Regions from separate parts of the Arthrobacter roseus genome, predicted to be linked through region 1. Evidence: riboswitches for the same ligand, from Rfam matches in the RefSeq annotation. Region 1 holds a riboswitch; the other holds the start of a gene.
The links. A riboswitch is a leader RNA that binds a small molecule or an ion and turns the genes downstream of it on or off. The one in region 1 is predicted to bind cyclic di-AMP.

Region 1 (3,402 bases):
ACGGTAACCCGATCCCCGGGCTTGAAGCTCTCGGCGGAGCCCCGGCGCCGGATTTCACCTCAGGAGTGGCCAATCTGTCGACCATCATGGCTAGCGGGAATCTTGAGGATACTTATCTGGTGAAACGGCTTTCAGAGCCTATCCAGGTGGAACCGGAGCTGCTCGGGCAGCTGGAGGAGGGTGGGATTAGGCCGGGGGCCACTGTAAGTCTTGAGGCAGTCGGAGACTATGTCTCTGTGCGCGTCCCCGGGGTGGCTGGTGCACTTGAACTTCCGCCCGAGGTGGCTTCCCACATTTTCGTTGCGACCTCCTAGCCCTGCACAGACCCCATGACACCGGCCATAACGAGTGCTATGATCGCTCTCGATAGTGCAGAAGACCTGGCGTAGGATAACAGGATTGTTACGACGGCGTCAGGCAACCTATAGTTGTTCGCGGACGTCGAGACATCGGCGTTACCTTTCCGTCAGCCGAGCCCTGCCAGCGGAAAGCGTTCAGTCAAAAGTTTGGCAGGGGTGGAGGATCCATTTTCGGCGGCCCAGCAATGGTGCCGCCTTGGGGTGAAGTCCCAAAGACCGTCAGCACAACCGTGTGCCGCCGCGTCCAGGGGCCGGGCTACTCTCTAGCCCGAATCCGACAGCTAACTTCGCAGGCGTATCGGAGAGGAAAATATGTCGAAGCACAGGGCTTCGCCGCGTCACGTTGCGCCGGAATCCATGCCGGAACCGCGCCCCCGTGATGCTCATCGGGCGGCTAGGCGTCGTCAGCCCGTGACACCACGCAACACCTACTCATTCACGGGTATTGGACAAAAGGTAGCGATGGTAGCGGCCGTGTCCGGGATCGCCCTCACCGTAGCCTTGCCCACCACAGCAGCAGCCCCCAACGCGGAAGCTGAAGCACCCAAGCCGCAGACGAGCAAGCTGGTTTCCGCTGCATCTACAGCACAAGTCAGCTTTCAAAGGGTTCAGCTCGGCAGCGAATTCGATCCAGAGCGCAAACTAGACTCCATCATGGCCGCGTCCGGTGGGAATCTTGAACTGGCCCAGGCGGAAGGTTCACTCGCCGCACCCCTGAAGACTCTTGAGCCGACGTCGAGCTTTGGATACCGTGGCAGTCCCATCACAGGAATAGCCGAGATGCACTCGGGCCAGGACTTCGCCTCTCCCTGCGGGTCGGATGTACTGGCGGCGGCCTCCGGAGTCGTGAAATCCGCCGGGTGGCATGCTTTCGGCGGTGGTAATCGGGTTGTAGTCGATCACGGCAACGGCTTGGAAACCACGTATAACCACATGTCGGCCATTACCGTCACGGTAGGGCAGCAAGTGGAACGCGGAGACAATGTTGGAGCCAGTGGAAGCACAGGCGCCTCCACAGGGTGTCACTTGCATTTCGAGGTTCTTGTTGACGGCAAAGCCGTCGACCCCAATGGCTGGCTGTGATAAGCAACACGTTCGTTCGTGACCTGAGCGTGACATCATCACGAAACTGTTGTACCGTCTAACTCGTGCCAAATTCGCAAAGATTTGGCACACTCGGACAGATCGCCAAACTCTGCCACTGACCGAGGTCCGTTCGCATAAATCGCATGGCAGAGGCGGGGGAACCAATTTTGGGTCTGGTATCACCAGATCCTTGGGGTTAAGTCGTGGAAGTTCGTCTCGTACGAAAGCCGCGGCCGGGTGACTCCCATCCGAATCCGACAGCTCACCCCGCAGGCATTGGGAGAGGCAACTTCTGTGTCTATTAGTACTATTTCAGGACGCCATCGTGCGGCCACCGTCAAGTCCAGCCCTCTGACTGCCATCTCCAAGGCAGTCTCCTCAAACGCAGGCACAGTGGGCCGTAACGCTGCTGTTATAGCCGCCACGTCGGGGCTCATCCTCACCGCGGGCCTTCCCGCACAAGCTGCTGAGAGCATGGACCGCGAGGCTCTGTCCACCACGGTGCTCAGCCAGACCAGCCTGCAGCCAACCACAGTCTCTGTCCCGGCAACTGCCAAGGTGTCCTTCGAGCGCGAAGCCGCCGTCGTGGCCGAGCCATTTCAGGCTCCGATTGTAGAAACCGAGACTGCACCGGCACAGGTTGTCGAAGCTCCCGAGGCCGTTGAGGCCCCCGCAGCTGAACTGGCCACGGCACCGGCGCAGGCGTCCGAACCTGCACAGCCAGCCGCGCAGGCCGCTCCCGCACCGGAAGCCGCTCCCGCACCGGAAACCAAGGAAGCACCGGCACCCGTAGCTTCCAGCAGCGTCGGCGCAGCCCTCGTTGCTTCGGCATACGGCCAGCTTGGCATCGGGCAGGACTGCACTGCGATGGTCGAGAAAGCTCTGCGGTCCGTCGGTAAGACCGTCGGAGACATCGGCCCGGCCGGCTTCTACGCGTACGGCACTGTCGTGAGCACTCCTGCTCCCGGGGATCTCATGATCCGCCCAGGCCATGTGGCCATCTATGTCGGCAACGGACAGGCCATCAGCGGTGGCTTCAACGGCTTGAACACCGTCCTTCACGATGCATCCGTCCTTTCCGGCTCCACCTTCGTTCGCGTCAGCTAATCCTAGAATCAACCGGAGAAACGAATATGACACCTCGTGCCACTATCTCGCGCCACCGCGCGGACGTTCAGCGGTCAACCCCGCTGACGTCACTGGCGAAAGCCGTCACCTCGAACGCTGGGGGAGTCGGCCGTTCAGCTGCCGTCATCGCAGCAGCTTCGGGTCTTGTGCTGACGTCCGGCGTTGCAGCTAATGCGGCGCCCGTGAGCCCCGATCGCCAGTCCGTCACCACGACGCTGGAAATGCAAGCAGCACCGACCACGGTCACCGTTGCCCCAGACGCCAACGTAAGCTTCGAGCGCCAGGCTGCGGTAGCAGCCGTTGCTGCTCCAGTGGTCGAGGCGCCCGTCGTGCAAGCGGTAGCCAATGAAGTAACTCAGACTCAGCCAGCTGTCGTTGAGCAGGTTGCAGCTCCCGCTGCACCCGCAGCGCAGACGCCTGCTCCGGTCGTTGAAGCGCCTGCCCCCGTCGTCGAAGCTCCGGCTCCTGCTGTTACCTCCGGCGTGGGCGCAACTGTCGCTGCCGCCGCGAAGGCCCAGGTGGGAGTGTCTCAGGACTGCACTCGGCTGGTCAGCAACGCTTTGGCGGCTGCTGGCATCAACTTTCATGGATGGCCGATCGGCTACATGTCTCTCGGCACGGTTGTCGGCGCCGCTCAGGCGCAGCCCGGGGACCTCATCTACTACGACGACGCCGGTGCAGGAGTTCCCCACATCGCCGTATACATCGGTGGCGGCCAGGCCGTACACGGTGGCTTCAATGGCGGGACCACCGCTATTGCACCGGCCGAGCTCGGCTCCGGTGGCGTCTATATCCAACTCGGTGGCTAGAACGTCACAGACTTGTCCAA
Region 2 (3,402 bases), 1.8 Mb from region 1:
CATCGGTTCCCCCGGCCACGGCCAGGAGCAGCAGCACAATCGGAAGCGCCAACCCATCGTTGAGACCGGACTCGACGTTCAGCAGGTGACGCAGCCGGCCGGGCACTTCCTTGCGTCCCACAATGGCAGCGGCAAACACGGGATCGGTAGGGGCCAGCACGGCCCCGAGCAAGAAGGACTCCAGCCACGGCAGACCAACAAGGTAGTGCGCTAGCAAAGCGGTGATCAGCAAAGTCAGCGGAAGGCCCACCAGCAATGCACGTCCCGGCAATCGCCACGCGAGCCGCAGATCCTTGAAACCTATGCGCATCCCGTCAGTGAACAAGACGGAAAACAACGCCAACTCCGCCAGACCGCCCACGATTGGATCATCCGCCGTGACCGTCACGAAACCCAGACCACCCTGGCCCAGAGCAAACCCGCCCAGCAGAAACAGTACGGCAGTGGAAATGACTGTCCGGTTGGCCCGCTCGGATATCAGAACACCAATGAGCAACAACACCGCGAAGGACAGCAACAGCGCAGAACTCATGTTCATGATCATCCACCTTGGTGCATCGATGAAAAGAGGATCGTGCAATTCATCCAATAATCGCTAACAAAGTGCTTCTCACGCAACGTGCCCGGCTGGATTCCTCCAGCCGGGCACTTACGGTGTACCGACGTCGTACGTCAGCATCTAGGCGAACTTAGCCATTCGTGCTGTAGTATACGGGGCCGGAACCAATTTCGGCGCTGAAAACAGCGGTTGTGTTACCCATCCAACCACCGTGGACAGCGTTGCCGCCGCCGATGTAAACAGCGATGTGGGGAACTCCTGCACCAGCGTCGGAGTAGTACACCATGTCGCCGGGCTGAGGGTTGCTGGTGGGCGTTCCGAAGCGCAGCAGCGATGCTGGTGATTCGTCACCGACTCCCGCGACTCCGGCAGCCCGCAGCGCGCGCTCAACCAAGGCGGTGCAGTCCTGGAACTGTCCCACCTGTGACTGCGCCGATCCGGCGACTGCATTGCCGGATACACTGCTGGATGCAGCCGCGATCGGGGTGATAGTGGAGCTTGCAAGCATGACATTAGCAGTGGCGGCCGGGGCTGCTACTGGTGCTGAAGCGGCCATGGTCTGCTGCTGAGGTGCAGGAGCGGGTGCCGGAGCGACAGGAGCCTGTGCTGCCGGCGCCACGAAGCTGCTAGAGACGCGAATAACGTCACCGGGGTAGATGACCGTTGCCATGTTCAGGCCGTTGAGCTGCAGTACGCTGCTCAGGTTGACCCCATAGCTTGCGGAGATGGAGCCAAGGGTGTCACCCGAGCGCACCGTGTGGTTGATGACTCCTGCAGTCTCGGCCTGTGCTGCCGCGGGTGCGGCTACAGTAGCCACTGCCGCCGCAGGAGCGTAGACAGGTGCTGGCGTTGTGGAGGGGCCTGCGCCGGCCATGGCAGGTGCGCCAGCGCCGAGCATGAGCCCGGATGCTGCGGTGACTACCACAGCACCGCGTCCGACGGCCCCCCTGTTGGATACGACTGCCTTGGACAGGGAATTGAAGGGGTTCTTGCGCACAGGGGTTGCCCTGTGGCGCGCAATATTTGATGACATGGTTGTAGCCTCTCCTAATGCCTGCGGAGTTAGCTGTCGGGTTCGGATGGGAGCCACCCGGCCGCAACGCCTTGAGGAAACGATCCCTCAAAGACGGGGCGGCCTCACCCCAAGGACTCGGTGGGAGTCCACTGTGTGGTTCCCCCGCTTCTGCCGAATTCTGTAGCGAACGGACCCTGGGCAGCGGCAGAATTAGGCAATCTACCCGAGGGGTGCTAACCACATATCAGGGTCGGCACCTATAAAGGGTAACCGTTATTCCATCGATATGTCACGTTTTGGTTACACGCCGTGTCGGCATCATAGAGTCGGCGTTCAGGGCCGGCGCACCCTCGGGATCCAATAACCGAGTACGACGGCGGCTAAAACCCCAATCCCGGCCGCCGCCCAAATGCCTACCGCCAGTGAGGCAATAGCAGTAATCAAGGACAGCAGCCCGGGGCCGGCCATGGTCCCGAGATCCGATATGAAACGCCAGATACCGAGGAACTGCGGGCGCCCCGGCGAAGGCGAGTAATCGGCCCCAAGCGTCATCACAATCCCAGAACCAACTCCATTCCCGAAACCAATCAGGAGCGCAGCTGCCGTGAACCAGCCTGGACCAGCGGTGAAAGGGATAACCACCAGCGCCGCAGCCATGATCGCCATGCACGGCACTGCCGTCCAGACCCGCCCTTTGACGTCCATGACCTTGCCCGCCGGATAAAAAATCAACATGTCCACAGCGCCGGAGAGCCCATAGATGAGCGCCGTCGCAGAAGCATCAAGACCGATGCTCTCTGCCCACAACGGCAGCACCCCCTGCCGCGTGGCTCTCACTGCCGCAATCAGGAGAACGCCCACCCCAATGGTCAGAAACACTTTCATATGACCGCGTAACACGTAGCGCACGGTGGGAGGCGGGATGCGTTCGATGCCGGTCCGCCGGGAGGGAGCGCCAAGATCTGGTACTCGAACGCTGAGAACGGCGGCCACCAGAGTTGCGGCCGCACCCACCCAGTACGCACCGGAAATACCAACCAGCGCCATCACTCCGGCGGCAAGGAACGGGCCTATGAACACGCCGATACGCGTGACGCCGCCCAGCGTCGATAGTGCCCTCGCGCGAAAATACAGCGGCACGGCTTCAGTGAGGTAGCTCTGCCGAGCCAGCCCAAACACGGAACCCGCCATCCCGACCATAAAGATCGCCAGCGCAAATACCCACAGTTGCGTGGCGAACGCGGCAACGATCATCGCCGTCGAACACCACAGCGCCGCCCCTACCAGAGCCCAGCGCTCGCCAAACCGCGACGTGATCATGGTGGCAGGGATATTGGTGGCCAGCGAGCCGACGCCGGTCAACGTGATGATCAGCGCGGCGACAGCCACGGACGCGCCGAGGTCTCTGGCACTGAGTGCAATGACGGGCAAAATCGCACCGGTCGCGACGCCGTATAGAAGAGAGGGGCCATAGGCGGCCACCGCTATTCCTTTGAGGTTGAACGGTTCGTCGGGCACGTACTTCAGCTTATCTCGCGGCGCCCGACCCCCGACGCCTCTACCCCCTGACGCCCCCGCACTTATTGTTGGAATAGGGCCGATTGAGCCACTATTCCAACAATAAGTGCGGACGCGTCGGGTGAGGGTGGGCAGGCAGGACTGCTCGGGCCGCCCCGGCGAGGACGCCCGGTTTAGAGGTCCGCAAGCACGCTCCCTGGGCTCTCGATGGCATCCGCCACGTACCGCAGGAACCCGCCTGCGGTCCCGCCGTCGCACACGCGGTGATCAAACGCGAGGGTGAGTTCGGTGACCTTGCGGACGGCCAATT

Region 2: it holds a riboswitch for cyclic di-AMP, as region 1 does, so the genes downstream of both, JOE65_RS13355 (C40 family peptidase) here and JOE65_RS04875 (NlpC/P60 family protein) in region 1, are expected to answer to the same signal.

What each region holds. Positions count from the first base shown of each region.
Region 1 is NZ_JAFBCU010000001.1:941,546-944,947, forward strand. Features, by position in the region: gene JOE65_RS04865 (iron-dependent transcriptional repressor DtxR) at 1-314, shown strand, start outside; cyclic di-AMP (ydaO/yuaA leader) riboswitch at 482-670, shown strand; gene JOE65_RS04870 (M23 family metallopeptidase) at 672-1,442, shown strand; cyclic di-AMP (ydaO/yuaA leader) riboswitch at 1,567-1,735, shown strand; gene JOE65_RS04875 (NlpC/P60 family protein) at 1,740-2,552, shown strand; gene JOE65_RS04880 (NlpC/P60 family protein) at 2,579-3,382, shown strand.
Region 2 is NZ_JAFBCU010000001.1:2,766,140-2,769,541, forward strand. Features, by position in the region: gene JOE65_RS13350 (cation:proton antiporter domain-containing protein) at 1-538, opposite strand, end outside; gene JOE65_RS13355 (C40 family peptidase) at 690-1,592, opposite strand; cyclic di-AMP (ydaO/yuaA leader) riboswitch at 1,597-1,767, opposite strand; gene JOE65_RS13360 (MFS transporter) at 1,908-3,092, opposite strand; gene JOE65_RS13365 (dihydrolipoamide acetyltransferase family protein) at 3,266-3,402, opposite strand, start outside.